Regions from separate parts of the Neobacillus sp. BP17 genome, predicted to be linked through region 3. Evidence: riboswitches for the same ligand, from Rfam matches in the RefSeq annotation. Region 3 holds a riboswitch; each other region holds the start of a gene.
The links. A riboswitch is a leader RNA that binds a small molecule or an ion and turns the genes downstream of it on or off. The one in region 3 is predicted to bind thiamine pyrophosphate.
Positions count from the first base shown of each region.

Region 1: linked by a shared signal. The riboswitch ahead of thiC (phosphomethylpyrimidine synthase ThiC) and the one ahead of tenA (thiaminase II) in region 3 are both predicted to bind thiamine pyrophosphate.
Region 2: linked by a shared signal. The riboswitch ahead of thiM (hydroxyethylthiazole kinase) and the one ahead of tenA (thiaminase II) in region 3 are both predicted to bind thiamine pyrophosphate.
Region 4: linked by a shared signal. The riboswitch ahead of AC4QJR_RS12560 (ABC transporter substrate-binding protein) and the one ahead of tenA (thiaminase II) in region 3 are both predicted to bind thiamine pyrophosphate.

Region 1 covers NZ_CM184198.1:3,459,121-3,467,454, reverse strand. The annotation lists gene AC4QJR_RS16705 (exo-beta-N-acetylmuramidase NamZ family protein) at 1-894, shown strand, start outside; gene AC4QJR_RS16700 (efflux RND transporter periplasmic adaptor subunit) at 1,232-2,512, shown strand; TPP riboswitch at 2,634-2,748, shown strand; gene thiC (phosphomethylpyrimidine synthase ThiC) at 2,894-4,678, shown strand; gene AC4QJR_RS16690 (serine protease) at 4,700-4,867, shown strand; gene AC4QJR_RS16685 (TetR/AcrR family transcriptional regulator) at 5,257-5,892, shown strand; gene AC4QJR_RS16680 (acyl-CoA dehydrogenase family protein) at 5,961-7,154, shown strand; gene AC4QJR_RS16675 (acyl-CoA dehydrogenase family protein) at 7,167-8,330, shown strand.
Region 2 covers NZ_CM184198.1:2,395,750-2,404,083, forward strand. The annotation lists gene hutI (imidazolonepropionase) at 1-451, shown strand, start outside; gene AC4QJR_RS11515 (agmatinase family protein) at 429-1,424, shown strand; gene AC4QJR_RS11520 (metallophosphoesterase family protein) at 1,772-2,302, shown strand; gene AC4QJR_RS11525 (glutaredoxin family protein) at 2,299-2,538, shown strand; gene AC4QJR_RS11530 (dicarboxylate/amino acid:cation symporter) at 2,641-3,906, opposite strand; gene AC4QJR_RS11535 (response regulator) at 4,142-4,819, shown strand; gene dcuS (DcuS/MalK family sensor histidine kinase) at 4,855-6,468, shown strand; TPP riboswitch at 6,598-6,706, shown strand; gene thiM (hydroxyethylthiazole kinase) at 6,860-7,672, shown strand; gene thiD (bifunctional hydroxymethylpyrimidine kinase/phosphomethylpyrimidine kinase) at 7,687-8,334, shown strand, end outside.
Region 3 covers NZ_CM184198.1:5,271,804-5,280,137, reverse strand. The annotation lists gene AC4QJR_RS25745 (polysaccharide deacetylase family protein) at 1-461, opposite strand, end outside; gene AC4QJR_RS25740 (hypothetical protein) at 906-1,382, shown strand; TPP riboswitch at 1,503-1,606, shown strand; gene tenA (thiaminase II) at 1,717-2,400, shown strand; gene AC4QJR_RS25730 (ECF transporter S component) at 2,397-2,990, shown strand; gene AC4QJR_RS25725 (ABC transporter ATP-binding protein) at 2,968-4,539, shown strand; gene AC4QJR_RS25720 (energy-coupling factor transporter transmembrane component T family protein) at 4,536-5,273, shown strand; gene AC4QJR_RS25715 (VOC family protein) at 5,316-5,705, opposite strand; gene AC4QJR_RS25710 (bifunctional diguanylate cyclase/phosphohydrolase) at 5,804-7,654, opposite strand; gene AC4QJR_RS25705 (DUF5317 domain-containing protein) at 7,827-8,334, opposite strand, start outside.
Region 4 covers NZ_CM184198.1:2,586,256-2,594,589, reverse strand. The annotation lists gene AC4QJR_RS12585 (spore germination protein) at 1-803, opposite strand, end outside; gene AC4QJR_RS12580 (TatD family hydrolase) at 1,323-2,090, opposite strand; gene AC4QJR_RS12575 (ABC transporter ATP-binding protein) at 2,087-2,827, opposite strand; gene AC4QJR_RS12570 (ABC transporter permease) at 2,824-3,591, opposite strand; gene AC4QJR_RS12565 (thiamine-binding protein) at 3,591-3,881, opposite strand; gene AC4QJR_RS12560 (ABC transporter substrate-binding protein) at 3,895-4,890, opposite strand; TPP riboswitch at 5,037-5,147, opposite strand; gene AC4QJR_RS12555 (hypothetical protein) at 5,350-5,805, opposite strand; gene AC4QJR_RS12550 (ATP-binding protein) at 6,061-7,365, opposite strand; gene AC4QJR_RS12545 (HoxN/HupN/NixA family nickel/cobalt transporter) at 7,623-8,334, opposite strand, start outside.

The DNA of each region.
Region 1 (8,334 bases), 1.8 Mb from region 3:
AAGACAAAAAAGCCAACACCTGAAATGCTAAGCAATGTCGATGTATTGTTATTTGATATCCAAGATGTGGGGACACGTTATTACACCTATATTTACACCATGGCACTAGCGATGGAAGCAGCAAAAGAGAACAATATTCCAATTATCGTTCTTGACCGTCCGAATCCAATCAGCGGGACAAAAGTCGAAGGACCTGTGCTCGAGGATAAGTACTCTTCGTTCATCGGTGAATATCCGATTCCTGTTCGCCACGGGATGACCGTCGGGGAATTAGCCAAGCTTTTCAATAGCGAATTTGGTATTGGAGCCGATTTAACGGTAGTGGAAATGGAGGGTTGGAAACGAAACATATATTACGATGAGACACCATTAGAATGGATCCTTCCATCGCCAAACATGCCAACCCTGGAAACTGCGGTTGTCTACCCAGGGGCTGCCCTCATTGAAGGAACCAATGTTTCCGAGGGAAGAGGAACAACAAAGCCATTTGAATTGATTGGAGCACCGTTCATTAATAGCGACAATTTGGCTGCCAAGTTAAACTCTTACAAATTACCTGGTGTCACATTCCGAGCGGCTTCATTTATACCGACCTTCTCGAAGCATGCGAATGTTTTAAGCCATGGAATTCAAATTCATGTCACAGACCGAAATGCCTATAAGCCGTTTGAAACAGGATTGTATATCGTAAAAACAATCCATGATATGTATCCAAACGATTTCCAATTTAGAGCACCGAATGCAGCAGGAATCTCCTTCTTTGATAACCTTGTCGGTAATGGTTCGATCCGTGCTGATATTGAAGCTGGCAAATCTATTGAAGAAATAAAAGCTGCATGGCAGGCGGGTTTAGATGAATTTAACGGGGTTCGTGAGAAGTATTTATTATATTAATAGGTGTGAGTGGGCCTTCTTTTTAGGAGGCCTCTTTTTAATACGATTTATCCTTTAAGAAAAAATCAAATTATATTATGGACTAAACTAGTAAAAAAACTATTACGATCTTCCAGTGATTGACGAAACCATTTTATTATTCTGCCTAGTGGGGGAATTACTGACAAGAACCTAAATTATATCGCAAGTACATTAATTACAAGAGAAGTTCACGGGACAAAAAAAGTAAATTACTCCTTGAACCTTTCTTTAAAAAAATGGACAATAGATATTAGTAGTTGGGTTCAACACTTTATTGCAATATTCGCTATATATCTATTACGTAAGGGGTAGGGTTATGGAAACAGCAAAAGGAATTGGTGTAGAAAATGAACAAGTACGTACCTCGCGTCAGAAGAAATGGATTTTACTTGGGGTCCTTGTTCTTTTATTCATTTCTGTTATGTTAAGCATAGCTGTTATAGAAGTTAAAAAAAGTAAATCTAAGCCGTTAGTGTTAATAAAACCAACAGAAAAAATATTTACTAAAACAAAAACAGTGTCAGGTCGTGTTGTACAAAGTCATGCTGAAACGATTTATTTAAATGTAACAAAAGGATCTATACAGGAAATTTTTGTGAAAGAAGGGGAAACTGTTACAAAAGGACAAAAGCTCTTTTCTTATGAAGGATCAACAGTCGCGGCTGAGCTAGGACAAGCAGAAGTAAATAAAAACCTAGCAGAAACAAGTGTTACTCAGATGAAAGAGCAAATCACTTCATTAGAGCAGGATATACGAGAAGCTGAGTCAACCTCTACAACCACTACAACAGATACAACTGATACAACAGATACAACTGATACAACCAATACCACTGATGCAGTTGATACAGCTAACATAGATACTAAAGCTATCACGATCCAGTCAATTCAAGCTGAACTAAATAAAGTAAAAGCTGAGCTCCGTGCAGCAGATCTAAATGTAGAAAAATATACGTTGCAGGCTGAAAAGCTAAAATCTGAGCTCGAAACATTAACTGTCATCAGCAACACTGCTGGTGTAATATCAAACCTGAACCAAAATGTAGGTCAAGGTTTTCGAGCAAAAGAAAATCAGCAACTAGCAATCATGCAAATCGCTTCAAATGATCCGTTTCAAATTGAAGGAAAGCTAACAGAAGCCGAAAAAGCAAAAATTACATCAGGCCAATCTATTACAGTAACTTCTAATGTAGTAGCCAATAAGAAATGGAAAGGAAAAATTTCGGAGGTTAGTGATTATCCTACATATAAAACAAATGCAAATAAGAATAAAGATATACAACAAGAAACTAATCCATACTATTCCTTTAAAGCAAGTCTAGATTCACAAAAGGGCCTATATCCTGGCTACAATACCATGCTAGACGTAGTAGTGCAGTCAAAGCAGTTGCTAGCAGTTCCTGAAACGAGCATCATGGGCTTTGGAAAATCCACCTATGTATATGTACAAAAAAAAGGAAAGATTCAGAAACAAAAGGTAGAAACTGGTCAAAAAGGAGGCAAATGGGTTGCCATACTTAAGGGTTTAAAGGAAGAAGACAAAATAGAAGAAAACCCATCCTGGATTGTTCGCCTTGGTACATCTCTTTTTGATTAGTATTTTACAGGTAAATTATGGTTCATCCTAAACATAATATCGAAACACGACTATATTACTATAATTAATATTATGTATTTCATTTTAACCGATACTCATATATAATGTAGCTTAATTGAATATAAATAACTAGGGGTGTCCAATAAGTTGGGCTGAGAAAGAAACACGCTGAAGTTTCTTGACTCTTGGGACCTGATCTGGATCATACCAGCGTGGGGAAGTTAGAATAGACAATCTTCAATGCAACTATACTTCTGCATACATTTTAGCCGGGTCCAACCATTTATGGTCCCGGCTTTTTGATGTACTTTTATACGCTTATTTACTTGTTATGTTCTGTATCTCGTCCTTTATATTCAAAAAAAAAAGGAGAGATTTATTATGTCAACGACTGCATTAAACGAACAAAATATTTCCATCATGTCTAGTTTTCCAGGAAGTAAAAAAGTATATGTAACAGGCTCGAGATCCGACATTAAAGTACCAATGCGTGAAATTGAGTTAAGCCCTACTACGGGAACGTTTGGTGAAGAGGAAAACCTTCCTATTCGCGTGTATGATACAAGCGGTCCTTATACGGATCAGAATTATTCTGTTGATATTTCAAAAGGCCTTCCTGCCATTCGAAGCACATGGATCCATGAACGAGCAGATGTTGAAGAATATGAAGGTCGAGAAATTAAGCCTGTAGATAATGGGTATAAGGATGAAAAAGATCCTCGTGCCAATCATAACGTGTTTCCGGGTTTGAAGCGCAAACCATTACGTGCAAAAAAAGGAAAAAATGTTACACAGCTTCACTATGCAAAAAAGGGAATTATTACTCCTGAAATGGAATTCATCGCAATAAGGGAAAATATGAAACCTGAATTTGTGCGTGATGAAGTTGCAAAGGGTCGAGCGATTATTCCTTCTAATATCAATCATCCAGAGTCAGAACCTATGATAATAGGACGTAATTTTCATGTTAAAATTAACGCGAATATCGGTAACTCTGCTGTTTCATCATCCATCGAACAAGAGGTTGAAAAAATGACATGGGCGACACGCTGGGGTGCTGATAATATTATGGACCTATCAACAGGTAAAAACATTCATAAAACAAGAGAATGGATTATTCGAAACTCAGCTGTTCCTGTCGGCACCGTCCCCATTTATCAAGCACTTGAAAAAGTAAATGGTGTTGCTGAAGATCTTACATGGGAGGTTTACCGTGATACCTTGATTGAACAAGCGGAGCAAGGTGTTGATTACTTCACAATTCACGCTGGTGTTCTTTTACGATATGTTCCACTAACGGCAAAACGGTTAACAGGTATTGTATCCCGCGGTGGTTCAATCATGGCACAATGGTGTTTACACCACCATAAAGAAAGCTTTTTATATACTCACTTTGAAGAAATCTGCGAAATAATGAAATCTTATGATGTTGCATTCTCTTTAGGGGATGGTTTACGTCCTGGGTCTATTGCAGATGCGAATGATGAAGCGCAGTTTGCAGAATTAGAGACTCTTGGAGAGCTAACAAAAATTGCTTGGGAGCATGATGTACAGGTGATGATTGAAGGACCAGGGCACGTACCGATGCACCTAATTAAAGAAAATATGGATAAACAACTAGAAGTGTGTCAGGAAGCGCCATTCTACACACTTGGACCTCTTACAACTGATATTGCTCCTGGTTATGATCACATTACATCTGCTATTGGAGCTGCCATGATTGGTTGGTATGGGACAGCCATGCTTTGTTATGTAACGCCTAAAGAACATTTAGGTTTACCGAATAGAGAGGATGTTCGTGTAGGGGTTATTACTTATAAAATTGCCGCCCATGCTGCTGATTTGGCAAAAGGACATCCAGGAGCACAAAAAAGAGATGATGCCTTATCAAAAGCTCGTTTTGAATTCCGTTGGAGAGATCAGTTTAATTTATCTTTAGATCCTGAACGAGCGATAGAATATCATGATGAAACTTTACCTGCGGAAGGTGCAAAAACAGCTCATTTCTGTTCAATGTGTGGACCAAAATTTTGTAGCATGAGAATCTCTCAAGATATTCGTAATTATGCGAAAGAAAATAAACTTGATACGAAGGAAGCTATAGAAACAGGTATGAAGGAAAAAGCTAAAGAGTTTAAGGAATCTGGAGGCAGCATATATCAGTAACTTTCTTGGGAGGTTATACGGATGAATGTTCAAAAGATTAAAGAGGAAATTACCCAAATGAAAACTAGCCTTTCTTTTTTAGAGGGGCGTTTAAAAGAGATTCAGCAAAATTGTGATCATCGTTTTGATGGCGATCAATATTATGAAAAATGTTTGAAGTGTTATAAGGTAAACGTATTATATTATTAAACAAAAAACTCGAAAAAAACACTCTCAACAAGAGGGTATTAAAAAGACAGCCATGTAGAGGCTGGGACATAACTAGCTTCAAATAGTAAGAAAGGTGAATGTGAGTACGCTCATATTCACCTTTCTCTATTTTTAGGGTGTTAATTCTTCAAATACTTTAGTTGTTGGCAGTGAATTTTCAGAGGTGGGTTTTGTCCAAGTCTCCTTTTTGTTTATTATACACTTGACTAAACAGTAACAACACTTGTATTTTGGGGGACTGATCCCAATTTTCCGAGACACAAATAATTTTCTAAAATTTTAGAAAATTATTTACAAATGGAAAACCAGTACTTATAATGAGAATATGAAAAGTGATTCAGGTTTTAATTTGGAAGAAGGTGAATAGGATGGAGATGAAAAGTGATTTAAGTCCAAAAACAAAGCGAGGCGAGAAAACAAGAAGAAAATTATTAGATGGAGCAGAAATTGTCTTTGGGAAGTATGGGTATTTTGAAAAAGGCATCGTAGAAATCACACAGGAAGCAAATGTATCGTTAGGGACTTTCTATAACTATTTTGAATCCAAATATGATATTTTCGCTGAACTTGTTGGTGAAATGCAATTCCAATTATATGAAGCGATTCGAGAAGAAACTAAAGGCGTCAATAATCGAATTGAGAAAGAAAGAAAAGGGTTTAAAGCATTTTTCCAGTATCTGAAAGAGCACCGTTACCTTTATCGAATTTATAAACAAACGGAATTTGTGGATGAAGAACTACACAAAAAGTATTTTGATGACACAGTTAAGAGATATTCTCGAGGCCTGCAAAAAGCCATGGATAAAGGGGAAATCAAGCAATACACTCCAGAAATACTTGCGGTGTCTTTAATGGGGTTACTGGAATATGTCGGAACGAAGTGGATCAATTGGGAAAACAAAGAAATTGATGATGCATTAATTGATGAAGTCATTGATTTTATCCGCCATGGACTCGCCGTAGGGCAAAATGATTCATTCCTAGATGGAATTTTTGATCAATAAAGTAAGGGAGCAAGGAATCTGCATTTGATGGATAAATAGTCATTCTCAATATAAAGGAAGGTGGAACCATGGATTTTTCATATACGGCAAAAGAAGAAGCATTTCGACAGGATTTAAGAATTTGGCTAGAGAATAATTTGCCAGCTGGTTGGCTGGAAGGCAATCGAACACTGCCTGTTGACCCGGAAGAACAAAAAAGATTTCTAAAGGAATGGCAGCAAAAGTTATTCGAGGGCGGCTGGTCAGGAGTATCTTGGCCAATAGAGTATGGTGGCAGGGGTGCAACATTAATTGAAGAAGTGATTTATGAGCAGGAAATGGCAAGAGTTAGTGCGCCGCCAATTATTAATATCGTCGGAATCAATATGATAGGTCCTACTCTCCTCCAAATTGGAACAGAAGAGCAGAAGAAACAATACATCCATACAATCTTAAGTGGTGAAGAAATTTGGTGCCAAGGATATTCTGAACCCAATTCCGGATCAGATTTGGCTTCGCTTCAAACGAGAGCTGAAAAACAAGGAGATCAATGGATTCTTAATGGGCAAAAGATCTGGACGAGTTATGCACACTTCGCCGATCGATGTTTCGTATTAGCTAGAACTGATAACACAGGGAAAAAGCATCAGGGAATCACAGCTTTTCTAGTCAATATGCATCAAGAAGGGGTAGAGGTAAAACCCATTCGTTCCATTAATGATAAATGTGATTTTAACGAAGTCTTTTTTAATGATGCGGTTGCGTACGATGTGGAAGTGGTGGGTGAAGTGAACCGTGGCTGGAAAGTAGCGCTCGCATTGCTGAGTTTCGAACGAGTAGGTGTTGGAAGACAGATTTTCCAGCTTCAACAGCTTTTTGAAGAATTACTTGAGATGACCAAAACTATCAAAAAGAATGGGGAGCTATTAATAAAAAATCCATCTATTCGCCAGAAAATCGCGATGTTTCGAACAAAATCTAAAGCTCTGTTGCTGAATTATTATCGCCATTTAACCCAAATTATTCAATCCAACAAACCTGGGGCACTAGGGTCAATGGATAAAATTGAAGTGAGTGAATTGGGGAAAGAGATGTACAAATTTGCGATGAGTATTCAGGGAGCCTCAAGTATCTTATGGAAAAAAGATGCCCCCATAGATGATAAATGGCAGCAAGGATTTTTACGTTCGCGTGCTTACAGTATTGAGGGAGGAACTTCTGAAATTCAAAAGAATATTGTGGCAGAACAAATTCTTGGCTTACCAAAAGATATCAAGTTTTGAGGAGGTTTCAAAATGGAATTTGACTTAAATGAAGATCAGAAGATTTTTCAGGAGTCGATTCGGCAGATTCTTGAAGCAAACGGTGATTTAGCACTGACGCGCAAGTATACAGAAGGGGACTGCACCCTATTAGATCATATCTGGGATGAGTTGGCGAAATTAGGTTACATGAGTATTGCGATTCCAGAAAAATATGGCGGACTTGGTTTAGGACCACTCACACTCGTTCCGATATTAGAAGAAATGGGAAGAGTGGTATTGCCAGGGCCATATCCTGAAACCGTTGGGTTTGCCGCCCCTATTATTGAGGCCTATGGGACGGACGAACAGAAGAATGTGTATCTCCCCAAAATAGCTGAAGGAAAGCAGAAATTCTCATTAGCATTTGTCGAACCAGGGGGAGAATTCCTGCCAAGCGACATTCAATTCAAAGCAGAAGTTAGCGGAGGTGCATATATACTAACTGGCGTAAAGACACTTGTTCCACATGCTGATTTTGTAGATACGCTGATTGTACCTGTACGAACAAATGGTACTGACGGAGAAGATGGGATAACGATCTTGATGGTCGATTGTCATGATGAGAAAGTACATGTTGAAACACTGGTTAGTATGGATGAAACGAGAAAAGTAGCAAGGGTGACATTTGATCACGTGGTGGTCTCGCGCGAGCAGCAATTAGGAAATAGGGATGAGGGTTGGGAAGTATTACAGTCCGGATTTGATTATTTAAATGCTGCCTGGTGTTCAACCATGGTAGGTGGAATGGATCAAATCGTCAAAACTATGACAGAATACAGTAATACCCGTGAGCAATTTGGGCAGCCTATTGGTAGATTCCAAGCGATTAAACATAAAATTGTTGATATTTTATTAGAGTTAGAAAGTGCTCGTTCGTTATCCTATTATGCCGCATGGGCGTTGGAAACCAAATCAGAAGAAAAGGATGAAGCGATTTGCCAAGCGCGTTCCTTCATCAATGAAGCCTTTATTCGGGCAGCCAATCAAAATATACAAATCCATGGAGGAATGGGGTTTACTTGGGAATTTGACTGTCATTTCTTTTTAAAACGGGCCATGGCTTTGGAGAATTATTTAGGAAGAGTAGAAGCATATCAAGAGAAAATCATCAATCTATTAACGAAAGAAAAACAAGTCAATATATCAGTAAGCTGAGAAA
Region 2 (8,334 bases), 2.9 Mb from region 3:
GGCGTCGGAAAAAGGTATGAAAGCGATGGCTGTAAAAGGGGTAGTCGGTGTGTTGCTCCCGGGGACAGCTTACTTTTTAATGGCGGAGTCGGCAAATGGCCGTAAAATGGTCGATTTGGGTGTACCGGTGGCACTGTCCACAGATTGCAATCCTGGGTCATCACCTACGGTATCCCTGCCATTCATTATGAATCTAGGCTGTCTAAAAATGGGGATGACACCGGCAGAAGTCATTACGGCAACGACCATTAATGCGGCCCATGCCATTAACCGCGGCAAAGAAATTGGCAGTTTGGAAGTGGGTAAAAAAGCAGATATTACGATTTTTAACGTCGGGAATTATATGAAACTGCAATACTCTTATGGCGTGAATCATACCGATACGGTGGTGAAAAATGGTCAGGTGGTTGTCAGGGGAGGTCAGTTAGTTGAAGAGCTTTCTCTTTCCTAAGTTAAATCCCCCTAGTTTTACATGGGTAAGACCAGATGAAGGAGCCGGGATGGCGAAGGTGCATGAATGGATCCAGCCGCTAACGTCTGAGTCTGATCCTGAAAAAAGCAAGGAGGCAGACTTTGTTGTGGTTGGAGTTCCACTGTCCCGATCATCTATCAGCGCCTCGGGTGCCTCGGAATTTCCTGAGGCGTTCCGACGCGCGTGGAAGGGGTTTACTACCTATAACCTAGACGAGGATATCGATTTGTCGGAAATGATAGCACTGGATGCCGGTGATGTCCCTATGCATGTTACCAATATCCGTCGCTGCCATGACAATATCATTGAAGCGTCTGCTGCCCTTCATGAGCATTTTAAGAAATCTAAAGTTTGTGCAATTGGCGGCGATCATTCGATAACTGCGATGATGGTCAAAGGTATGCAGCAAGCAAAACCCGAGGAGAAAATTGGGATTCTCCAGTTCGATACCCACTTCGATTTACGAGACATGTCCCATAACGGCCCATCTAACGGAACACCGATGCGGAATCTAATTGAAAGCGGTGTGGTCGAAGGCAGGAATATGTATAACATCGGTCTGCATGGATTCTTTAACACAAAAGATTTAAAGCAATATGCTGATGCACAAGGGGTCAATTATTTCACGCTCCGGGAAACTAGGAAGAAAGGGATAGAAGAGACGGTTACCGCATGTTTAGACGAGTTGGCTGAAAAGGTGGATACGATTTATTTAACAGTCGATATGGATGTTCTTGATATTGCCTATGCTCCAGGAGTACCGGCTTCAACGCCGGGGGGGATGACAACGGCGGAACTCTTAGATGGGGTTTTAACCGCAGCTAAGCATCCAAAAGTCAAAGCCATGGACATCGTCTGCCTTGATCCCCAAAAAGACACCCATGTCCAACCAACCGTCAAACTGGGAACACACGTATTTCTCACCTTCTTAACAGGGGTAATGATGAGATAAAAAACCTTGGTGTCAGGCACCACTAATAAACACTTTGATCATTGTGTCCGTCATTGGCGGACACTTTTTTATTTTGGGTATAAAAAAAGGAGTTGTAGTTCGGCTTTTATTGACTGAATAATCAGATTTTTGTATGTAAGGATTTTCGTGGGAAATAAAATATAGGTGACTTAAACACTATTATTCCTTGGGAAAGCGCACGATTAGACAATTATCGATACATTTTTTAATAAAGCTTCGCATCTATTTCCCAACTTGCCTTTTATGATTATTGGCAATGTATTAAATGAAAAAGACATCCTTTTGGGATATAATCTAATAATTAGTAATTAATAGGAGTCGCTGCTATGAAAATTATCGTACTCTCAGATACTCATATGCCAAAAAGGGCTAAATCCTTCCCGCCACGATTAGTGGAAGAACTAAAGGTTGCAGATTTGATTATCCATGCAGGGGATTGGCAAACAATCGATGTTTATAACCATCTTAAAACCTTTGCAAAGGTAGTAGGGGTTTTTGGTAATGTTGACAATGAAGACATCAAGGACATGTTTCCAGAGAAACGAATCGTAGAGGCAGGCGGATATAAACTTGGTATTACCCATGGTCATGGCACCGGAAGAACAACTGAAAAAAGAGCCGTTCAGAAATTCGCAGAAGAAAAAGTAGATTGCATCATTTTCGGTCATTCACATATTCCGATTAAAAAGTATGAACAAGGTATCCTTATTTTCAACCCTGGTTCGCCAACAGACAAAAGAAGGCAGGAAAATTATTCATTTGGTATCATTAATATCGGGGAATCATTAGAGGCGGAGCATATCTTTTTTACAAAAGAGTCTTCTGAATATAATACAAAAGGGGAACAGAAACGATGAACAAGCAGGTAATTGTCTATACTACTAAAGACTGTATTGAGTGCACGATGGTCAAAAAAGTCCTTAGTGAGGAAGGAATTCCTTTCGAAACAAGAGATTTATCAGTCAATCCAGAATACCAAAAGGAAGTAGAAAAATATGGCTTTTTGGGTGTTCCAGTGACAGTCGTTGAAAATCGGGCGGTCAAAGGATTTACCAATGAACTGAAAGAGTTGATGGAACTGGCAAAAAGTTAAGAAAGTCCAGAGTATTCGGTACTGTACCAAAAAACAGGGCATTGATTATAAAAAATGAAATGGCTTGGAGGGAAATCCTCCAAGCCATTTTGTTACACCGGATTATGCACTTATTGATTTATCTTCTTTTGCCGTTTGGATCTCACTTGAAGGATGGAACTCATTCTCCATCTTGGAAACAACCACTGTTGCCACACCATTTCCGATTAAGTTAGTAATCGCACGTGCTTCAGACATAAACCGATCAACACCTAGTAATAAGGCAATCCCTTCGACGGGAATGACAGGGAAAGCAGATAGTGTCGCAGCAAGAGTAATAAAACCTGAACCGGTAACACCCGCTGCACCTTTTGAAGTCAGCATTAAAATTCCTAACAAGGTGATTTGATGCCAAAGTGTAATATCTACATTGTAAGCTTGAGCAATAAAGAGCGCGGCCATCGAAAGATAAATCGCAGTCCCGTCCAAGTTAAACGAATAGCCAGTAGGTACAACCAGACCAACCACCGATTTCGAACAGCCGTATTTCTCCAGTCTTTCCATCATTCTTGGCAGCGCAGATTCAGAAGAGGATGTACCTAACACCAAGAGAATTTCTTCTTTAATATAAGCGATAAATTTCAAAATATTAAATCCATAAAGCTTTGCAATTGCCCCGAGGATAAATACGATGAAAATAAACATCGTTGCATAAACGCTTCCCATTAATTTACCTAGTGAGACTAAAGAGCCTAGCCCAAAATTACCGATTGTATAGGCCATTGCACCAGAGGCGGCGATGGGTGAAAATTTCATTACCATATTAACAATCTTAAAAAATATTTCAGTAAATTGTTCAAACAGAGCAACGACTGGTTTCCCTTTTTGTCCTAATGAAGCAAGGGCAATTCCGAACAGGACCGCAAAGAATAAAATGGGGAGCAGATCACCTTTTGCCATCGCCCCAACAAAATTATCAGGAATAATTCCTAAAATAAACTCCATAAATCCATGACTGGACTCCTTTGCCTGCTCAGTAAATTGTGAAATGTCTCCGCCTTTTACGGAGTCTGTGTTAAATCCAGATCCAGGTTTAATGATATTGACGAGTAATAATCCGATTGCAAGCGCAAAGGTAGTAACAATCTCAAAGTAAAGGAGTGCTTTTCCTCCAATCCGTCCAACCTTTTTTAAATCCCCCATGTTACCAATACCGATGACAATCGTTAAAAATACAATCGGAGCAATTACCATCTTAATTAATTTGATAAAGATATCTGCCAAAACTTTTAATTCTGTACCGAATTTTGGAAACAGAAATCCAATCACAATTCCAAGTACAATCCCCAATAATACTTGGACGGTCAAATTCTTAAAATTAATTCTCATTTTCCCGTACACCCCTTTGTTTAATTAGAACTGTTAACGCTTTCAGTCTACCTATTGACAGAATAAATGAAAATTCAGATAATCGTAAGATTTTGGTCATATTGGTCTTATTGTTCCTTTTGTTATAAAAATTACATAATAAAACAACGAAAAAATATCATCGATTAATTTACTATTTTGATAAAATAGGCCATGATAAGAATATAAATGAGAGTTCTTTAAGGGGGAGCAGGGGATGTTTCCGTTAAAGGTAATATTAATAGAAGATGACCCGATGGTTCGGGAAGTACACCGCCAATTTATTGATCGGGTGGAGGGATTTTCGATAATCGGCGTTGCTGCAAACGGTATTGAGGGTCTGAGATTAATCAAAGAGCTCCGGCCCAACCTTGCCATTATCGATATTTATATGCCATATATGGGTGGATTGGAGATGCTAAGAGAACTTCGTTCAGAGCTCTACTCCATTGATGTAATTGCCATAACAGCGGCCAGCGATATGGAAACCATCCATGGAGTTCTTCAACAAGGTGCGTTCGATTATATAATGAAACCATTTACCTTTGAGCGCATAAAAAAATCACTAGATAACTATAAAACTTATCGTATGAAATTAGCGGAAAAGAAGGCCCTTTCACAAGAGGAACTGGATCACATCTTATTCATTGATCAAAAAGAAGAATGTGAAAGAGACAACCTGCCAAAGGGATTAAATATGAACACTTTAACAAAAATTACCGACTTTCTTTCGCAAGAGAAGGAACCCGTCTCTGCTGAGGAGGTAGCTGAAGGCATTGGTATGGCTCGGGTAACAGCACGAAGATATCTTGATTATTTAGAAAAAGAAGGAAAAGTAAAGATACATATCCATTACGGGGGTGTGGGAAGACCAGTCAACCGATATGGAGTGTAAATATAAAATACGATGTTTGTGAAATGGGAGGGAGCATGTTGGACTGGAACATCAGGATTGGAAAACCAAAACTCCGTTTACAGACGACGATTACCCTGCTAGTTTGCATTGTAGTTGTGATGGCATTGTTTGTTACCGAGATATTAATCACTAACAGAATTTCACAAGAAACAAAGAAAGGGCAAGCTGAGAAAGCCACGGATATTGCGCGGATTGTTGCCCAATCGTCCCTTGTGATAAATGGGTTACAGAATAAAAAAGCTGAGAAGGACATCCAAACATATGCGAATGATATCAAACGGTCCACCCATGTTGAATTCATCGTCGTCATGGACATGAATGGAATAAGAAAATCACATCCTAATCGGAATCTATTAGGCCAGCATTTTGTCGGTGGAGATGAAGGCCCGGTATTAAAAGGGAGAGAGCATATTTCGACTGCCGAAGGAACATTAGGATTATCATTACGCTCGTTCGTCCCTGTATTTGATGAGAAAAATAAACAAATAGGGGCCGTTGCCGTTGGGATCTCGTTAGAAAAAGTAAATCTGGCCATCGAACAGAGTAGAAGAATCATTTTGATTGGGGTCGGTGTGGGTGTTTTAGTTGGCATCCTAGGAGCTCTGTTTTTGGCAAGAAAAATTAAATCGATTCTGTTTGGCATGGAGCCTAGTGAAATAGCCAAACTGTTGGAAGAACGAAGTGCGATGCTGGAATCAACCAAGGAAGGGACGCTGGCGGTTGATCAAGATGGGATAACCACCCTCGTTAATAATGAAGGGGTTAGGCTCCTCCATATGGCCGGTATTGAAGGTCCTTTTTTAGGGAAAAGAGTGGACGAATACATGCCAAATACCAAACTTTCCACCGTCCTAGGGACTGGGGAAGCACAATTAGATCAAGAGCAGGAAATCAATCATATTACCATTCTAACCAACCGTGTCCCAGTAATCGTGAAGGGAAAGATTGTTGGAGCAATTGCCACCTTTCGAGAAAAAACTGAAATCAAGGAGTTAGCAGAACAATTGACCGGAGTCAAGTTATATGCAGAGGCACTTAGAACCCAATCACATGAATTCATGAACAAACTGCATGTAATTTCAGGTTTGGTCCATATGAAGGACTATCAAATGGTTTCGACGTACATTACCAAAATTGTGAATCACCAGCAGTCTGAGGTAGAATTTGTCGTCAGTCGTTTTAAAGATCCTGTATTAGCAGGGTTTATTTTAGGAAAACTTAGCTTTGCAAGGGAAAAAGGCTGTGAAATGATCATTGATGGAGAAGGATTGTTACCAGAACCGCACAGGCAGGAAACAACACATGAAGTGGTCACGATTCTTGGAAATTTAATTGATAATGCACTGGATGCGGTCGCGGACCAGCCGCTTAAAAAAGTAACGGTAAGGTTTGATTATTATGAAAATATCCTTGTGTTGGAGGTTCATGATACAGGACAAGGTATCGATGAGGAAATTATAAATAGCTTATGTGTGAAAGGATTTTCAACTAAGGGAGAAAATCGAGGAATTGGTTTATTTTTAGTACAGCGAAGCTTGGAAAAATTAGCAGGACAGTTAGAAATTCATTCTCAAAAAGGGAAAGGGACTGCTTTTATTGTTACGTTCCCATATAACAGTAAACAGTAACAATATTATGTTAACCTGATTATAAAAATGCAAAAAATAATTATATTATGTAAACTACCAATCGTATGTAACTATTTTCTTTACATTCTAGTTTCATAGCGTTATTATGTACTTAATTTAATAAACTAATCGATCTACTAGGGGTGCCCTGTTATCAGGCTGAGAGAAAACGCTATGTTTTTAACCCTTTGGACCTGATCTGGGTAATACCAGCGTAGGAAAGTAGCCAAGTGAATGTTTTTTCTCTGACTTACTAACCAGGTCCATTAATGGACCTGGTTTTTTTATTTTTTGGTTGTGTTTAACTTGTCAGTTGATTTCCGTTCCAGGCACTCCAATCAACAGAGTGCCAAACACAGCCTATTTTATAAAAAGAAATGGAGAGATTACAATGGAAAAAATTAATTTATATGAAACGTTGGAAAAAGTAAGAGAGGTAAACCCGCTTGTACATAATATCACTAATGTCGTGGTAACGAATTTTACCGCGAATGGGCTGCTCGCTTTAGGCGCTTCGCCTGTGATGGCGTATGCTGCTGAAGAAGTGGCGGAAATGGCTAAGATTGCTAGTGCACTGGTTTTGAATATTGGTACCTTAAACCCACAAACGGTGGATTCGATGATTATTGCCGGAAAAGCAGCCAATGAATCCAATGTACCGGTCATCTTTGATCCGGTTGGTGCTGGGGCTACCACGTACCGAACCGAAACTGCGCAACGAATCATGAGGGAAGTCAATGTTTCAGCGATTCGGGGAAACGCGGCTGAAATTGCAAATGTCCTGGGTGAAAAGTGGGAAATTAAAGGTGTTGATGCGGGGTCATCAGCGAATGAGGATATCGTGAGCCTTGCGATCAAAGCAGCAGAAACTTGGAATTGTGTGGTCATCATCACAGGAAAAGTGGATGTCGTTTCAGATGGCGAGACTAGCTATCTTGTTAACAACGGCCACCCAATCATGACAAAAGTGACCGGTATGGGGTGCTTGTTAACCTCAGTGATTGGGGCGTTTGCAGGAGTGGAGAAGGACCTGCTTATAGCTTCCGTGGGAGCTTTAACATCCTATGAGGTTGCCGCTGAAAAGGCAGCTGCGAAAACAGCTGAAAAGGGAACAGGAAGTTTCCAAATCGAATTCTTAAACCAATTATCACTTGTTTCAAATGAGGATATCAATCTTTATAGTTCTTTCAAAAAAGTTAATTAAGTGGGGTAATTTAAATGAAAAAAGCATTAACAATTGCAGGTTCAGATAGTGGCGGCGGGGCAGGAATACAAGCCGACATAAAGACATTTCAGGAATTAGATGTATTTGGAATGTCGGCGTTAACAGCAGTAACAGCCCAAAATACATTAGGAGTTCACGGAGTTTATCCAATGTCGAGAGAGGCAGTGGTCAAGCAAATCGAAGCTATCGGCTCGGATATTGGTGCCGATGCCGTGAAAACAGGAATGCTTTTCAATGCTGAAATCATCGAGGCGGTTGCCGCTCAAATCAAGATTTTTGGTTGGGAGAATGTAGTGGTTGATCCAGTTATGATTGCCAAAGGTGGCGCATCACTGCTGCAAATGGAAGCTATTTCTGCCATGAAAAAAAGCTTGTTGCCAGTTTCCAAAGTAATTACACCGAATATCCCGGAGGCAGAAGTCCTAACGGGGATGACTATTCTGACCTTAGAGGATAAACAGGAGGCCGCTAGAAGACTCCATGATTTAGGTGTGAAACACGTTGTGATTAAAGGCGGTCACGATGAAAACCAATCCGAGTCGACTGATTTATTGTTTGATGGGAAGGAATATTACACCTTTACAAGTCCTCGAATTGATACAAAGAACACACATGGTACAGGTTGTACTTTTTCGGCAGTA
Region 3 (8,334 bases):
CCTGCACCCATTCGTTTGATAATCGACCAGCGTCTTTTGGCAGGATCAAGAAAAACATGGTCTTGATTCCGCTCTCTCTTTTTCAACCCTAAATTGTAAAACCAATGGAAGAAAAAATAGCAAACAAGACCAATCAGGCCGCCTAGGATTGCAGGGGCAATCGATTGTGAAAGTTGTATTTTCGATTTTAAGGTTGAAATGAACCAGGTATCTTCTAATCTACTTAAATCCAGGATGGGTAGATGATTCATTTTTGGAATGAAAATAGGTATCAACGTTCCCAGGAATAAGGCGATGATATTTAGACGTAACAAAAGTGAAAGAACTACTAATAGCGGTATTCTTATATTATCTAAAGGCAAAAACCCTAAGAAAAAACCAAGTGTGCTTGCCACCGCTCCGGCATTTCCGGTGACAGGAGCAAATAGTGACCTAACCAGCCACCTAAACATTCGATTCACATAGATTCCTCCTCTAGGTGTAGTGTTGTTCTATATTAATAGATTTATATTTTACATAATGTCCAGCAGATAGCGGGCCAGATTTTTCGACAGAAAATGACCATATTCAAAGACTTAGATAGTAAAGTGGAGATTTTGGGGGTAGGAAGAAAAAAGTTCTTATTCTTTTTAAATGGTAATAGAGGGTAGAGGGAATATTTTGGTTAGTTACCAAGATAACATCTATTCCTGCGCTTAGAACCTATTTTTAGATACTTATGACCTATTTTCAGAGACTTATGACCTATTTTTTGAACCTTATAACATATTTCCGGACGCTTATGACATGTTTTACGAGACTTACGACATTTACTGGTAAATAATTGGAAGTTAGAGTGGTGGAGAGGTATGTTTTTTACTAAAAATGGAAATTTTATATATATTGATGCCTAAGGAGTTAACTAAATGGTCGGGATTATTATAGCAGTGATCTTATTTAATCTCATTGCAATCAAAGTAAAAAAACGTTTAACCAGAAGTGAGATGCTGCAGATTTGGTTATTTACAACCTTATTCCAACTGATGTTTGATGTATTTATCAGTTTGAAATACCAGGGGTACTGGTACTTCACTAAGGGTGTGGATTGGCAGGCCTTGCTTGTGTATTTATGTTTAGTCCCACCTGTGAATCTTATCTTTTTAAATGTCTATCCTTTAAAAAGACCATTATGGAAACAATTGTCCTTTTTTTTAGCTTGGAATGTAGGAATTGTGATCTATGAGGTTTTAACCTTATTACCAGAGCCTTGGGGTTATTTCCATTATGGTTGGTGGAGCTTGTATCACTCCATCATGATCAATCCTTTTCTCCTCCTCATCTTATTAGGGTTCTATAAATTAGTTCGTCGATTAGAACATAAGGCTGTGGTTAAGCAAGTATAGTGGGGGAAAAGGAGAAGGCGTCTCCTTGTTCTATAGGACGTTTGGTCTATTTTTATCCTTTAGCTGTTAACTGATTGACAACATTAACCAGCGGGTGTAGAGTGAATATTAAATTTATAGGAAGACCACTAGGGGAGCCGTTTGGCGGCTGAGACAAGAATAATCTTGGACCCTTTGAACCTGATCTAGTTCATACTAGCGTAGGAAAGTGGAGTCTGTGTATGGATAAATACTATTATTCTGCCGCTCCATTTTTGGAGCGGTTTTTTCGTGTTCGAACCGTTAGCCGTTCCATTTAGTGTCTTCCCATAAAACAAATAAGGGGGAGAAATATATGAGTTTTTCAGCAGAACTAAGAAGAGAAGCTAATCCGATTTTTGAGGCAATTTTTGAACATCCTTTTGTCAGGGGGATCGCTGATGGGGAGTTACAAAAAGAACAATTGGTTCATTATGTGAAACAGGACTTTGAATATTTGAATTCCTTTATTCGCATCTATGGAATCGCAGTTTCTAAGTGTGAGAATCGTGAAGAAATGGATATGTTTAATCAGCAGATTTCATTTATATTAAACAGTGAAATCCATCCACATAATAACTTTTGTCAAGTAGCTGGTGTTCCCTACGAGATATTACAGGGATATCCGTTAGCCCCCTCAGCCCTTCATTACACGCGTCATATGCTTACGGTTGCGCATGAAGGAACATTAGGGGAAATTTTAGCGGTATTGCTGCCATGTCCATGGACGTATTGGGAAATTGGGAAAAGATTATTAACGGAAGTGAATCCAGATCGCTCCCATCCTTTTTATGATTGGATTCATTTTTATGGAAACCGGACCGATTCGATTACGACAAAATTCTGTGCCCGGATCGATGAGTGGGCTAAGACCGCAACGGAGAAAGAAAAGGAAAAAATGAAGGAACATTTCCTCATCAGTTGTCAGTTGGAATATATGTTCTGGGATATGGCTTATAAACTAGAAGAATGGCCTGTGAAAATGGAGGTCGTGAAATGAAGACGTGGAAGATGAAAGAAGTTGTTCTTGCTGTGATTCTAGCGGTGGCCTGTGGAGTGATTTATTTAGGATGGTCGACGCTGTGGATTCCGATTTCAGCCATTGTCGGGCCGGTGGGCGCGGGTTTTATGTTTGGCATTTGGGTGATTGCCAGTCCAATCGTCGCGTATATTATCAGAAAACCGGGAGCGGCATTTATTGCAGAGGTAGCAGCGGCTGCCGTCGAGTTATTAACAGGAAGTCATTTTGGTCTGTCGGCCCTGTTAGTAGGTGTTTTTCAAGGGATTGGTTCAGAAATTGCCTTCGCCCTATTCGGATATAAACGGTATAACCTCTTTACTTTAATGCTATCAGGTGCTTTTGCAGCGATTGGCAGTATGATTTATAACTTAATCGCCAACGGTTTCGGTTATTACACACTGGAAGTCTTTTTGATGACACTAGGAATTCATGTCATCAGCGGTATGATTCTTGGTGGTGGATTAGCGAAGGTCGTTGTCGATTCACTCGCAAAAACAGGGGTGTTAGAGCAATATGAGTTGATGAAGGAAAAAAGAAAAAAGGACAATGTCAATGTTTCTGGGTTGTAAGGATCTTTCGATTCGTTTTTATAACCGCTCTGAAAAAATATTCAATCATATTACCTTGTCCATCCATCAAGGGGAGAAGGTATTAATCCTTGGACCTAGTGGGAGTGGAAAATCTACATTGATTTCTGCTCTTGCTGGGATTATCCCTGAGCATTTGGACGCAGAGGTCAGCGGTGAAGTATGCATCCGGAAATCTGCTGGAGTGATGTTTCAAGATCCTGATTCCCAGTTTTGCATGCTGCGTGTCGATGAAGAAATTGCCTTTAGTCTGGAAAACCGTTCGATTCCTCGTAACGAAATGGATCAAATGATCTCGGATTTGATGGAAAAAGTAGGGCTGATGGTAGATAAGAAAACACCGATTGAAAAGCTGTCAGGCGGGATGAAACAACGATTGGCGTTAGCGTGTTTGCTTGCATTAGAACCAGACGTCCTCTTCTTTGATGAACCAACCGCTCAACTCGACCCTGCTGGCCGGAATGAGATCTTTGGTTTATTGAGACATTTAGCCGAAAAAACCAACCATACGATGGTCTTTGTCGAACATGTCCTTGACGGCTGCATCGAATGGATGGACCGAGTCATTATCCTTGATGAGCATGGAAAGATTATTGGGGATGGGGAACCAAAAGAGATGCTGCTCCAATTTAATCAACAAATGAAAGATGCGGGGATTTGGCGTCCTAAGTTGTTTCCTCATAAATGGGAGGAGATCGTTCAAGATCCCTCGCACCCTCTATCTATCAAACTTAAAAATGGAGTAAAAACGAAACCGCTCGTACAAGGCGATTGTTTACTCCGCACCGAACATGTTGAAATTGGCTATGGGAAGAAGACCGTCATCAGTGATATAGAGGTGAAAATCCATAGAGGGGAATGGATTTCCATTGTCGGAGAAAATGGGAGTGGGAAAAGCACCTTTTTAAAAAGTCTGATCCGGTTGGAGCCGATTCAAAAAGGGAGAATTTACTTTCAAGGTGAGGAACTAAAAAAATGGACAGACCGAGAATTATTTGAGCAGGCAGGCTTTGTTTTCCAAAATCCAGAACATCAATTCATTACCGATACGGTTTTTGACGAAGTGGCTTTTGGCGGCCGCCAGCGAAATTGGCCGGAAGAGCAGGTTCGCTCGAAAACCAATCGATTGTTAGAGGAGTTTGGATTGGCACCGTACCAGGATGCACACCCTTTTACCCTGAGTCTAGGACAAAAACGGCGGTTAAGTGTGGCGACGATGTTATTGTTCGATCAAGCTTTGCTATTGCTTGATGAACCAACCTTTGGTCAGGATGAAAAAACAGCGAGAGAGCTTATTAAACGTCTCAAAGAGAGACAGGAACAGGGAACAACCATTGTGATGGTAACCCATGATATGGATGTGGTCGATCGTTTTTCTGATCAAGTCCTTCTATTCAATAAGGGACGAGTATCCTATCAAGGAACGCCCTATGGTTTATTTTCAGATCCAAGTAATTATTGTGAAAGTGCGTTGATTCCACCACTCCATTACCAGTTGATGCATGCAAGAAGGGAGGGTGTTTTGGTATGAAGGCGAATGATTCATTCCTAGCTGCACTCAATCCTGCTTGTAAGTTGTTCGCTCATTTGATCGTGATGTTTCTTTTAATGGCCATCTCCAATCCAACGGTGACTTTTTTGATTTGGTTTCTTGCGCTATTGATTGGCATTTTTTTAGGCGGATGGAGAATGACGTATCTTGTCAAAAGGCTTTTGCCTTATTTAGGTTTTTTCATTCTTGTATTTTGGATGATAGCTGCTTTTGGAGAAGGAGAAGAAACGATTTGGAAAGGGGCCTGGTTCCATATTACGGTGGAGAGTGTAAATCATGGCTTAACCATCGCCTTACGGATGTTAGCGTTTGTCACGTATGGTTTATTATTCACCTCCACCACCGACATCACGTTGTTCATCATGAGTTTAATTCATCAATGTAAACTTTCACCTAAATGGGCGTATGGACTATTAGCGGGGTTCCGCTTTATCCCGTTGTTCCAATCGGAACTAAACCAAATGAAGACAGCTCATAAAGTGAGAGGTTACCGGCAAAGAAATAATTGGAAAGCGTTTATGAGGTATGCTTTGCCACTGTTTACGCAGGGCATAAGAAAATCAGAACGAATAGCGATTGCCATGGAGGCGCGTGGGTTTACAGGTACAAGGGACAGAACCTATTATCAAACAACTAAACTAGCAGTGAAAGATTTCGGCTATCTGCTTTCGTTGTTCTTCGTTGTAGCAGGGATTATGATTTTTATGGAATAAAATAAGAAGGGAGAAGTTCGGGCACTTCTCCTTTTGGCTTACCTACAGGTCTGCTTGGTCAACGTTTAGTTCAATGAGGTTCCCATCGGGGTCTGCACAGAAGATTTGGGCAAAGCCACTCATGCTCTTGGGTTTCTCGAGTAATTCAACACCCTTATCTTTCAACCAATTCACTGTGGCATTGTAATCCTTTACTCTTAGGGCAAAATGACCTTCACGGCTGCTTAGGCGCTTATCTTGGCGAAGGGTTTGGGAGGCAGGATCGACGATGAGATGGAGCTGTTGTCCTTCGATATCATACCAAGCACCAGGGAAATCAAAATTCGGGCGCTGGATTTCTTTTAAACAGAGGATATTGCTATAAAAATGCTTGGCCTTTTCTAAATTGGTCACGGATAGGCTCACGTGGTGGAGGCATTCATATTGAATCATGGCGGATTACTCCTTCATAAATTTTATTCCATCATACCACAAGGGGTTGGACGGATTAAGATAAAAACCAGGCATACAGCCTGGCTTAGGTCCATTTCTTAATTCTCGATACTTGCGGCAACCTCTTTCTGCTGTTCATCCCATGAGTTATCGAATTCCGTAATCATTGCAATGAATGGTTCGATAAATTGGGGGTCAAACTGTTTGCCAGAGCAGCGGCGCAACTCGGCGATTGCTTCTTGAAAGGTTTTTGTTTTTTGATAGGGCCGCTCTGTTGTCATGGCATCAAAGGAATCGATCACGCAGAGAATTCTTGCTAGTTTTGGGATCGATTTTCCGATTAGCCCATATGGGTAGCCGTTTCCATCAAAACGTTCGTGATGGAGTTCAACGAGTGGAATCAAATCTTCTAATTTTTTATTGGTTGAAATGATATCTTTTCCATAGGTAACGTGTTTTTTCATGGTTTCCCATTCTTGAGAGTCGAGACTGCCTTTTTTATTTAATATTTCACGCGGAATTTCAATTTTTCCAATGTCATGGATAAGCGCTCCGAGAATCAGTGTTTTGCGTTCATCCACGCTTAGATTCAGTACTCGTGAGAAGTCGACCGCATATTGGTAGACGCGCTTGCTATGGCGATAGGTATAAACATCCTTGGAAAGAAAGATTTTTAATTGATATTCTGCTTCCTCTAGCTCTTTTTCAAGCGAAAGAGAGCGTTGTACGGAATATTCTGAATGTCCATTGTAAATTTGGACTAGATTTTTTCCTTGGTTTTTCGCTGCATACATAGCTTGGTCTGCTTTGTTGAGAAGTTCAGAAATGCTGTAGGTTTCTTTTTCACATTCTGCAATCCCCGATGAAAAGGACAAGCAGCCGTAGGGAAGACCTTCCACCCCTTTATAGTAGGTGTCATTTACTTTCTTCCGCAATTCATTCATGAACGAATATGCAGTCTTTCGATTGGTATTTGGCATGATAATCGAAAACTCTTCACCGCCGTATCGGGCAACGATATAGTGTGCCGCGTCGGAACTGGATTTCAAAAGGGTACCAAATTCTTGGAGCAGATGATCCCCTTGAATATGACCGTATAGATCGTTATATTTTTTAAAATCATCTATATCCATGATGACCACACACAATGGCTGATCATTTTCCTTCGAAGCAGTTACTTCTTTTTCCAAAATTTCTTTAAAGTACCCGTGGTTGTTAAGGCCGGTTAATGTATCTTTGTTGGCTTTATCAAGGGTTTCCTGGAACAATTGAAAATGTTGATTAAATGCGACGGATAATAGGATCGCAATACACACAAACATAACTAGACCCAAGATGGGACTTGACTGGATAAGAATTCCTAGGACAAGTGAGAGTAACAATGTACTAAGATAGCTTACTAGAAAGGTCTTATCCTTCACAATCCCACTCATTAAATTAAGCGCACTTTCCTTTTGTTGGAGCAGGAAATATAAACTGATTAAAATGGTGTTAAGAATAAAATAAGAACTGAGTGAAAGAATGTACGGAAATAAGTTCCCTGTATTAATGTTACCAATACTTCCATGGGTAAAATCAAAGAGATAATAGGAAAAAGTCATCATAAAACTATAGATAGAAAAATTGAATAGATGCTTCCACCAGGCAATCTTTCGTTTATAAACTGCATAGATAACAGAATTAATTAGTAGAACAACCAAAGTAAATTTTAAGCCATATAAATAAATACTGGCTAGATAAATAGCAGAGTCCATCGAAATGGAATTACCATCAGGCGGTATGGGGATTGTGTAATGATTTAGGAGTAATATCGCTCCCACTAAAGTAAGGGAAATAATCAATTTTGATGTATCGTGGAATTCATAGGGCTTTTGCAGTAAAAATCCCAAACTTCCAAGTAATGAAACGATTACCAAATAGAGATTCGCAGGTTGCTTGATTCTGTTCACTTTAATCACTCATATCTAAATATATTAGAATGGAGAAGTATGAATATTTTACTCCTCCATTCTTCTTATTATATTAGTTTCATTCCAGATGTTAAAGCAATAATCATTGAAGCAAGAATAATTGCATTTGTAATAACACTAGTTAATTTGATGCCTTCACGCTTTTGTTGTCTCATTTGATTTCACCTCCTTTTAGGGGGAGTGAAACCTCTTGTTTTTTCTTTGCGGCTGGATGTCTTAGCATTAAGTATTGAATAAAGAGGAAGGCACCGATGTTCATAACCACATCACCGATACTAATGATTTGGGTTCTAGGATATGGATCGGTGATTGGAATAATATCGCCTAAAAAGCCTAATTTTGTAGATTCTGTTAGTGATGTATGTTTCGCATATAATTGTTCTTTAAGGATATCGAGGTAACCGGGTTCTAAAATAGATGCTGCATGTACTGATACTGGCATTCTTCCGCCATTCGTTACCATGACTAAAAAATTGAGAAATACACCAAGTAAAATAAGTATAAATCCCGGGTTTTTGCGGTTCATCAATAAAAATAGCAGTCCTAGTACATAAACTACTATATAGATAGATCCACTGAACTGTCCTAGTAATTTGCTATCGTTTTGCAGCATAAAAACCGCTAATTCAACAACCAATAAAAGAGGAAAGATCCATCCC
Region 4 (8,334 bases), 2.7 Mb from region 3:
TGTACTTGAGGAAAGGGACTGAGGTAATTATCTTCGATCAGTTGCTCTACATAGCCTGATTCCGGTACATGATCAATATCGATTTTCTGAATTCTTTTCTTTACCTCTTCAACTAACTCCGGATCAGCAATCTCTTTCATATAGGCGATGACCAATTCTTTTTTTGCGTTTTTACCTACTTGGAATTTTATTAATGATAAGTTCACGTTTTCACCATGGCTTCTCAAAAGGGCGGTATTATCTGTTAAACTTTCAGTGAAACCAACTCGTGGACCTCTGACCAATGCTTCTGATGCCGGCTCTTCAATATTCCGTTTGTTTGCTTTGGTTGTACCAAGTATGAACACATCTGATAATCCATCAATCAATAGGGCGGTTGAACCTGTCAATACTTTTGGTATCAACTCTTTTATATGATGGGCTTCTTTTACATCACTAATGGAAAGAATTTGATTTTTTATAAACTCTTTTGAAATGGTTCCTTTCACATAAGATGGTTCCTGTTTAAATTCGTCGAAAAAATCAATCATCAATGATTTCATAATATGTTTGTCGATGAGATCTTTATCGGAAAGTCCTTCCACAAAAATGATGGCCGCCCGAATACCCGTGCGCCCGATATTAAACTCTCGAATGTGCATATCTGAATTATGACTGATTTCTTGCCTAATAAGGTCCAAATCCAAGGTGAAATCGCCCGTAAAATAACCTGTTAAATTTTCATAAGGCTTATATTCTTCCTTATTTTCACTTTCAATTGCATGTTTTTTTGTTTTTCTGGTCTTTGATCTCCACATTCTCATCACTCTTCCTTTGAAGTACTGATCCAACTAAAAAATCTCGAGATAGAACATGGGATGAAAAACGCAATAAATACTTGCATAAAAACAATCCAGTCTAGAAGATAGGAAACAATATTTTTCCACATATTTATCAACTAATGTCCCCTGCCTACAGCTAGCACAAGGACCATCTTCTGTAAAATATTGTTATCTTATTTATAATAAATTCATCATTTTTCTGATAGCATTATTATTACCTTATATAAGGAAATTAATCGGAATCTACCTGAAACAGATATCCTTCCCTTGTATTAAAATAGCAGCTCTTGTGGTTTTTTTAATAGGATTCGTTTCGTATACCCCTGATTATTATACGAAACCTAGAATAAAAGTTTAATTCACAAGTAATTGATGAGAATTTAAAAAAGAGCCAACCGATAACTAAAACACATTTCTATGTATCACAGATCTTTATGAATCACTTGGTTTTCTGTTCATTATTTCCAAATAAAGAAAGCTGCCAATGTTTGATCGGCAGCTTCAAGTTGTTATGTGGTAAAACCCTTTTGTGTTTTGATGTAAGACATCTGAAACTTCCTCAGCGGAAAGCTTTTTGAGCAGAGCGATTTTCCTTATGGATTCCTCGATCATATTCGGATGGGTCACTTTCCCCGCAAATGGACCTTCAAATGGCCAAGGACCATCGGTTTCAACCATCATAAGCTCGAGAGGATAGACGCTGACAAGCTGCTGGATTTCTTGTTCATACACCACATCCGGGGTAATAGAAATATGATAGCCGTTTCGTATCATACGGTCTATTGTTTTCTGATCCCCTTTAAACCAATGAAAATGCGCTTTGGAAACAGAATATTTTTCGAGAAGGTCACAAACGAGAGGTGCATCATCGTAAACAGCATGAAGAACAATCGGTTTGTCCCATATTTTCGCCTTCCTGATAAACACTTCCAATACTTCAAGATAAGGAGCAATTGAAATCCCCTGCTCTTGCCTTAAGTAGTATGGCAGACCCACCTCTCCTACAGCAATCATTTCGTCACAGTGGTCGTCCATCCAATTGAGCAGCCCGTTCAGCTCGTTTTCAGAAGGCAATGATTGTTCGGGATGGTAGCCAAAAGCAGGTTTTACCTTTTGATATTTTTGTGATAGTAAAAGGTTTCTTTTACTGGAATCCAAATGAAACGATACAGAAATCAAGGCCTCGATTTGGGCAGAATCCAATACCATCCGTTTGATTTCCTCATCCTGATAGTGATCCAAATGGATATGAGCGTCGATCATCTTCATTTGACTTCACCTACTAATTGGTAATATATATCCCTTTTGCATTGAATAAAGCTTTCATCCAGCAGAATCCCTTCGTGCCGCGGCCTATCAAAAGGAACCTCTATATTTGAAACGACCGTTGCTTGCTTACCAGACAGCATCATCACTCGATCGGATAGATACAGTGCTTCCTCAATATTGTGAGTAATAAAAAGAATCGTCCGTCGATGCGATTCCCACATGTCCATTAACCATTTCTGCATTTCAAACCGGGTTAGCTCATCTAAAGCGGAAAAAGGTTCATCAAGACAGATCACCTCTTGCGGGCTCAATAAGGCACGGATAAAAGCAGCTCGCTGCTTCATTCCTCCAGACAGCATGTGAGGATAGGCGTTTTCATAATCTGAGAGTCCGGCAATCGCCAGCATTTCTCGTGCTGCTTTTACGTCTTTTTTACCATGAAGCTCTTGGCCAAGAAGGACATTTTCAAGAATTGTCCTCCACGGGAAAAGAGAAGAAGTCTGAGGCATATAGCTAATAAAACCACGCTTGCCATTAATGCACTGGCCGTCTAATAGGATCTCCCCTTCATCTGGCGAAAGAATTCCTCCAATTAAATTGAAAATGGTGCTTTTTCCACTGCCTGAAGGACCAATAATAGAAACAAATTCATCTTTATTAATGGAAAAATCAAGGTCTTTCAGTACTTCATTTTGCCGGAAACGTTTCGAAACGTGTTGAAAACGAAGATAGCTCATTTTTTCTTATCCCCTTTCGGCTGCCAGCGAACCACTCTTTGTTCTATAAAAACGATGAAAAAGAAAAAAAAGAGGCTTAAGAACATGATCGTAAAAATGGCAACGAATACCCGATCCGTTCGAAAAGACGACGAGGCGAATGTCATAAAGACACCAATCCCTTGCTTGGCACCAAGCCATTCAGAAATAACGGCACCCATTACACTATACGTGGCAGAAACCTTAAAGCCTGAAAAAATCGAGGGCAGTGATGACGGCAGCTCCAATTTCCAAAAAAGCTGTGTTTTGGTTGCACCTGCCATTTTCATATAATGCTTCAACTCGGAAGGGGTTTGGCTAAATCCATCCAAAGCAGCGACTGTAATCGGAAAGAAACAAACAAGCGTGATGACAATCATTTTGGGCAATAATCCAAACCCAAACCAAATGACCAACAGTGGAGCCAGAACGATAATGGGAACATTTTGCGATAAAATCAACAATGGATAGAAAGAATCCCTTAAAACAGGCACCAGATGGAATAAAATAGCGACCGCCAGTCCAATGAATGCTCCAACGACAAATCCAAATAGTGAAATTTTAACCGTTGAAAACACATCAGGATAAAAATCACGCCAACCGGCAATGGCCTCAATGAAAATCTTTGATGGCGGCGGAAGAAGCCATTCCGGCACTTCTGCTATTTTAACAACAATCTCCCAAATGACAAACAAAAGGAGGAGAACCAAAATCGGTCTCCACCCTTTTCCAAGATTCTTCTTCATCATCGATATTTCTCCGTTAAGTCATCCATGGCAATGCCAGATGGCTGATAAAGGATTTTCACTTGAGAAATGACATTTTTGCTTCCCATTTCAATCATTCGTTCATTCATTTTTGAAATCACCGTAAATAATTCGTGGAGTTCGCCTTCCATGGTTGTTTCTAACGGGTGTACCTCATATTTCACACCAGATTCAGCAATGACTTTAATCGCTTCATCGACGTATGGAATGACGTCTTCTCCATCCTTTGTTTTCGGGATGATTTGAATGCTGATTAATGAATTCGCCATATTTTTCTACCCCCTACTGTTTTGGTAAAAATTCATTTGTAAATGCTTTTTTCGCATCTAATTTCTTATCTAGAAGTTTATTCTCATACATCCATTGGGCATAATTTTCCCAAATCTCTTGCTTTTGAATTCCCCATTCCTTTGCATCATCCTGATATTTCGGAGACAACCATTCTTGACTCTTCTTTACCAGCTTTGGATCTAAATCCGGTGCTGCTTTAATCAGGATATCTGCAGCTTGATCAGGGTTTTTAATGGCAAATTCATACCCCTTGGCAGCGGCATTTACGAATGCCTTAACCGTTTCTGGGTTCTCTTCAATCATCTTTTCGTTTGTTTCTAAAACAGGTGTATAGTAGTCCAGTTTGTCAGAGTAATCTGTTAAGTAAACCATATTAATTTTTTCATTACGAAGCTCTGCTTCTACACCAGTCCACCCATAGTAAATCCAAGCGAAATCGATGTCTCGTTTCACAGCCGTAAAAAAGTCGGTATCCCCCATGTTCACGATTTTCACCTTATTGGCATCAGCGTTTTCCTTTTTCATTAGAGAAGTGATGACAGATTTTTCGACTGGCGATCCCCATCCACCGTATGTTTTTCCTTCAAAATCCTTCGGAGATTGAATCTGTTTGCCAGCTGGTGAAGCGAATCCTGATGTATTGTGCTGAATCACTGCAGCGATCGATACGAGCGGTACCCCTTGTATCCGTGCCTGGGTAATCGCTTCTTGGTAACCTACACCAAACTGCGCCTTGCCAGAAGCGACTAGTTGGTCAGCACCAGTCTCACCCGGCATGATAATATCCACATCCAAGCCTTCTTTTTTAAAGAATCCTTTTTCTTTTGCTACATATAATCCAGTATGATTGGTATTTGGCGTCCAATCCAGTACAACCGAGACCTTTTTAAGCGGCTGTTTTTTTTCTTTTGTGTTTTCTGTTTCTTTTTTGCTGCTGCATCCAGTCACTAGAAGGACTGAAAGGAGTAGTACTAGCCATTTCTTCATGTTGTATCCCTCCATATGTAAAATAAAATCTAAAGTGAAACAAATGAAATAGAGCGAAACCTTAGTGTTGGTTAGAAGGCAAAAACTTGCTTAAACAAAATAAAGCACTCAGGCAAAGAACCTGAGTGCATATCAGCAAACAATTAATTGTTTAAGAATATGTTCCCTCCGCCGGTATCAACCAGATCAGGTTCCAAGGGTCATAAGTCTCACGGACTAAATCTCAACCGGCAACACCGGTTCCCCCACATTTCATCGTATTTCAGTTATTATTTTACTATTATATCAGTCAAGGCAGTCAATGCCAACTTATTTAATGTATTTTGCTTCTTTACAGCTGCCTTCCCTTTCCCGTATACATATGAACCTACTTCAATTTGGCAATGGCCTGTATCCAATCCTTACAACTAATACAAAAAAGATGCCCCATTCCAATGGAACATCTTTTTCTATTGAACCTTATCCTATTTGCTCCTCTGTCCCTGTTTCTTCAGAAGTCACATCCTCAATGGAAACAAACTCCTCCGACATTGGACGAAGTTTCTTGGATCCTACTAAGAAATAGTAGACAATCGCCACACCAAAAATCGTCAGAATCACACCTGCCAAAGGCAGCTCCACTCCAAACAATGGAATCGCTGCTAAAACACCGGACCAGCCATGACTAAAAGCCATATCATTAAATATATTGGATGATTGAACATGAGGTAAACCGGCCACGTAATAAATTGAGAGACCGATTAGTGCCAATACCGTTGCCACTAACTCAATGATAGCGGCACCTTTTACACCGATGAGGTTGACCAAAATAAATAAAATAAACATTCCGACCGTTGCATAAATGGCATTAATACTTGGGATTAAGAAATCGATATCCGAGCCAACAGAAACCGCAATCGCTGGAGGGGCAAACACGAATTCCAGTAAACAGCTAAACCAGTTATAAAGCCCAAATTGTTTAATATTACAACCACAAATTAGAAATGACTAATTTCTAGCCAAAAGCAAGAACAAAAAAGCACACGTTATTTCCTATACTCCACTCTAAAGAGGGGTTGCCGCTGCAACCCCAATTTTAATTTCTTATATCTAATATTTTAATAGGAAATACTTATTAACGAATTCTAACCTTGCGAAATCCATCAACTACAATCATAGCTATCGTTTTCATCAATCGTTAAATTTATACTCTCCATGTAGTTTGTCAGTTTTAATGGCGATTATATTTTTACAATTATGGAGAGGGAACCGAATGGTAAACGTGGTTCCTTTTCCTTTTTGGCTCTGGACGGTGATTTTTCCATGAAGCGAGTCAATAATGCGATAGCTCACCATGAGTCCTATGCCGGTTCCTTTTTCTTTCAGGGAATAAAATGGTTGTCCAAGACGTTTCACTTCGTCTTCATTCATCCCCACTCCCTCATCTTGGATTTGGATCATCACGTGCTGTGACTCCTGTTTCACGCAAATGGAAACCGCACCACCTTGAGGCATCGCTTCGATGCTATTTTTGATGATATTGAGGAAGGCTTGTTTCATTTTTGGGGGATGACCCAATATTGCACACTTTTGCTCCGGAAGTCGGACGTCTATGCTTACTTTTCGTTCTAAAGCATAGGAGTAGAGAATCTTGACGACTGTTTGTATTTTTTTGCAAACATCGACGGACTCTTTCGTATCCGCTTCTGGCTTGGCAAGCGAAAGATATTCAGTAATGACGTCATTCGTTCGATCCACTTCTTCTATACAAATTTGAACATACCTTTTATACGTATCTGAAATTGGCGATTCTAGAAGTAACTGGAGAAATCCTCGATTGGTCTGCATGGGATTTCGAACTTCATGAGCAAAGGAACTGGCCAATTCTCCGAGTATCTTATATTTTTCCGCCTGTTGAGCTTCCAGGTGTAACTGGGCATTTTCCCTTAGGGTTTCAATCAAAAAGACGGTTACTATGGTGGCAACACATATCGCTAAAATTTCCTGAAGTGTGTGGTTAAAAAAATCCATCTCTTGAAAATCCACGAGGATGAAGATCAAGGACATCCCCGATGTTATCATCCAAGCCAGTTTCATTCGACCTGCTCGATCCTGTTGGATGAAACGTGGATATGCTAAAAAAAACATGGGTAAGAAGAAAAGGACTTCGTATGCCGTTGAATAAAAACCTGCCCCCCCGAAATACCAACGATACAACAATAAAATGATCGTGAGAACAATACCTGTTGCGTATCCACCTCCATAAAATATACCTATCATAAGAGCTACAAACCGCAGGTCATTTCGCTCGTTTACATCCGAATAGATCGGAAAGGACATGCACAATAATAATGTAATCGTTGCCAAGAAACTGAAAATTAATTTTTGACGTTTCGTTTCGATGAATTGATGATGATTGGTTAAATACATAGAATAAAAAAAGACAGGGATCAAAATAATCATTACTTGTAAGAGTAAGTTTTTAGTATGTTCCATACAGTTTACCTCATTGTTAAGATCATTCAAGTATAAAAGAAAACCGAATATAAAAACAGAAGAAAAAAATGGGTCTTGGTGCAAAAAACTCAAATCAATCGCTATTAATCTCTAATGCTTGGACATACTGATACTATGACTCTAAAAGGGTGTGATCAGTAAACGAACTCCACTCATCTGGATGATGACTTATGCCATTGCGGCTCCTTACAAGATAAAAGAGCTCTGACACAATAAAATTGTCAGAGCTTTTATAATTAATTAGTAGTATTTATTTCATAATTCTGTTTCTTAGAGTAAACACTTATAAAGATAAATGATGCGAGTAAGAAAATGAAAAGAATGGCCCCCACGATTTCGAAATCTAGTTCTGCCCAAGGGTTAAAGAAAGTAAATGCCAGATAGAAGGAAACCCCGTATGCCAAAACGACAATCACCCAACCCATTATTCTTGACGCAGCTTGACCGATTTTGCTGGACTGGTTCACCATTTTATAAACAATCATCGAATCAATTGTATCTGTAATCATCATGCCAAACATAAAAACTAGCCCTAAAAATATAGGGGTATATTGACTTGCATTTCCTGCCGCCAAAGACCAGACGGCGGTTTGACTTACTGTCTCGGCAGCCAAGGCAAACAAAGCACCTACTAAAATAATAAGAAAAGGATTTGTAGTCCCCTTCGCAATTTTTGGAATAAACTTTCCCTTTAGTCCGCTCAGTTGAAACTCTTCGTGATTGTTTCTAGTGCGTAACAGATTATACGTATTTAACGTTCCAATAAGGAATAAAGAAATTATCGACACCCATGATGCAAAATTATCAAAAAAAGATGGGAATGAAAAATTCTCTATCACCATTCCTAAAATACCTGCTGTTAATGCTACCATTCCTCCGTGACCCAATGAAAATAATGTCCCCACCCAAGGTGCAAACGAACTGCCCATTCTCCAATTATAACGGGTT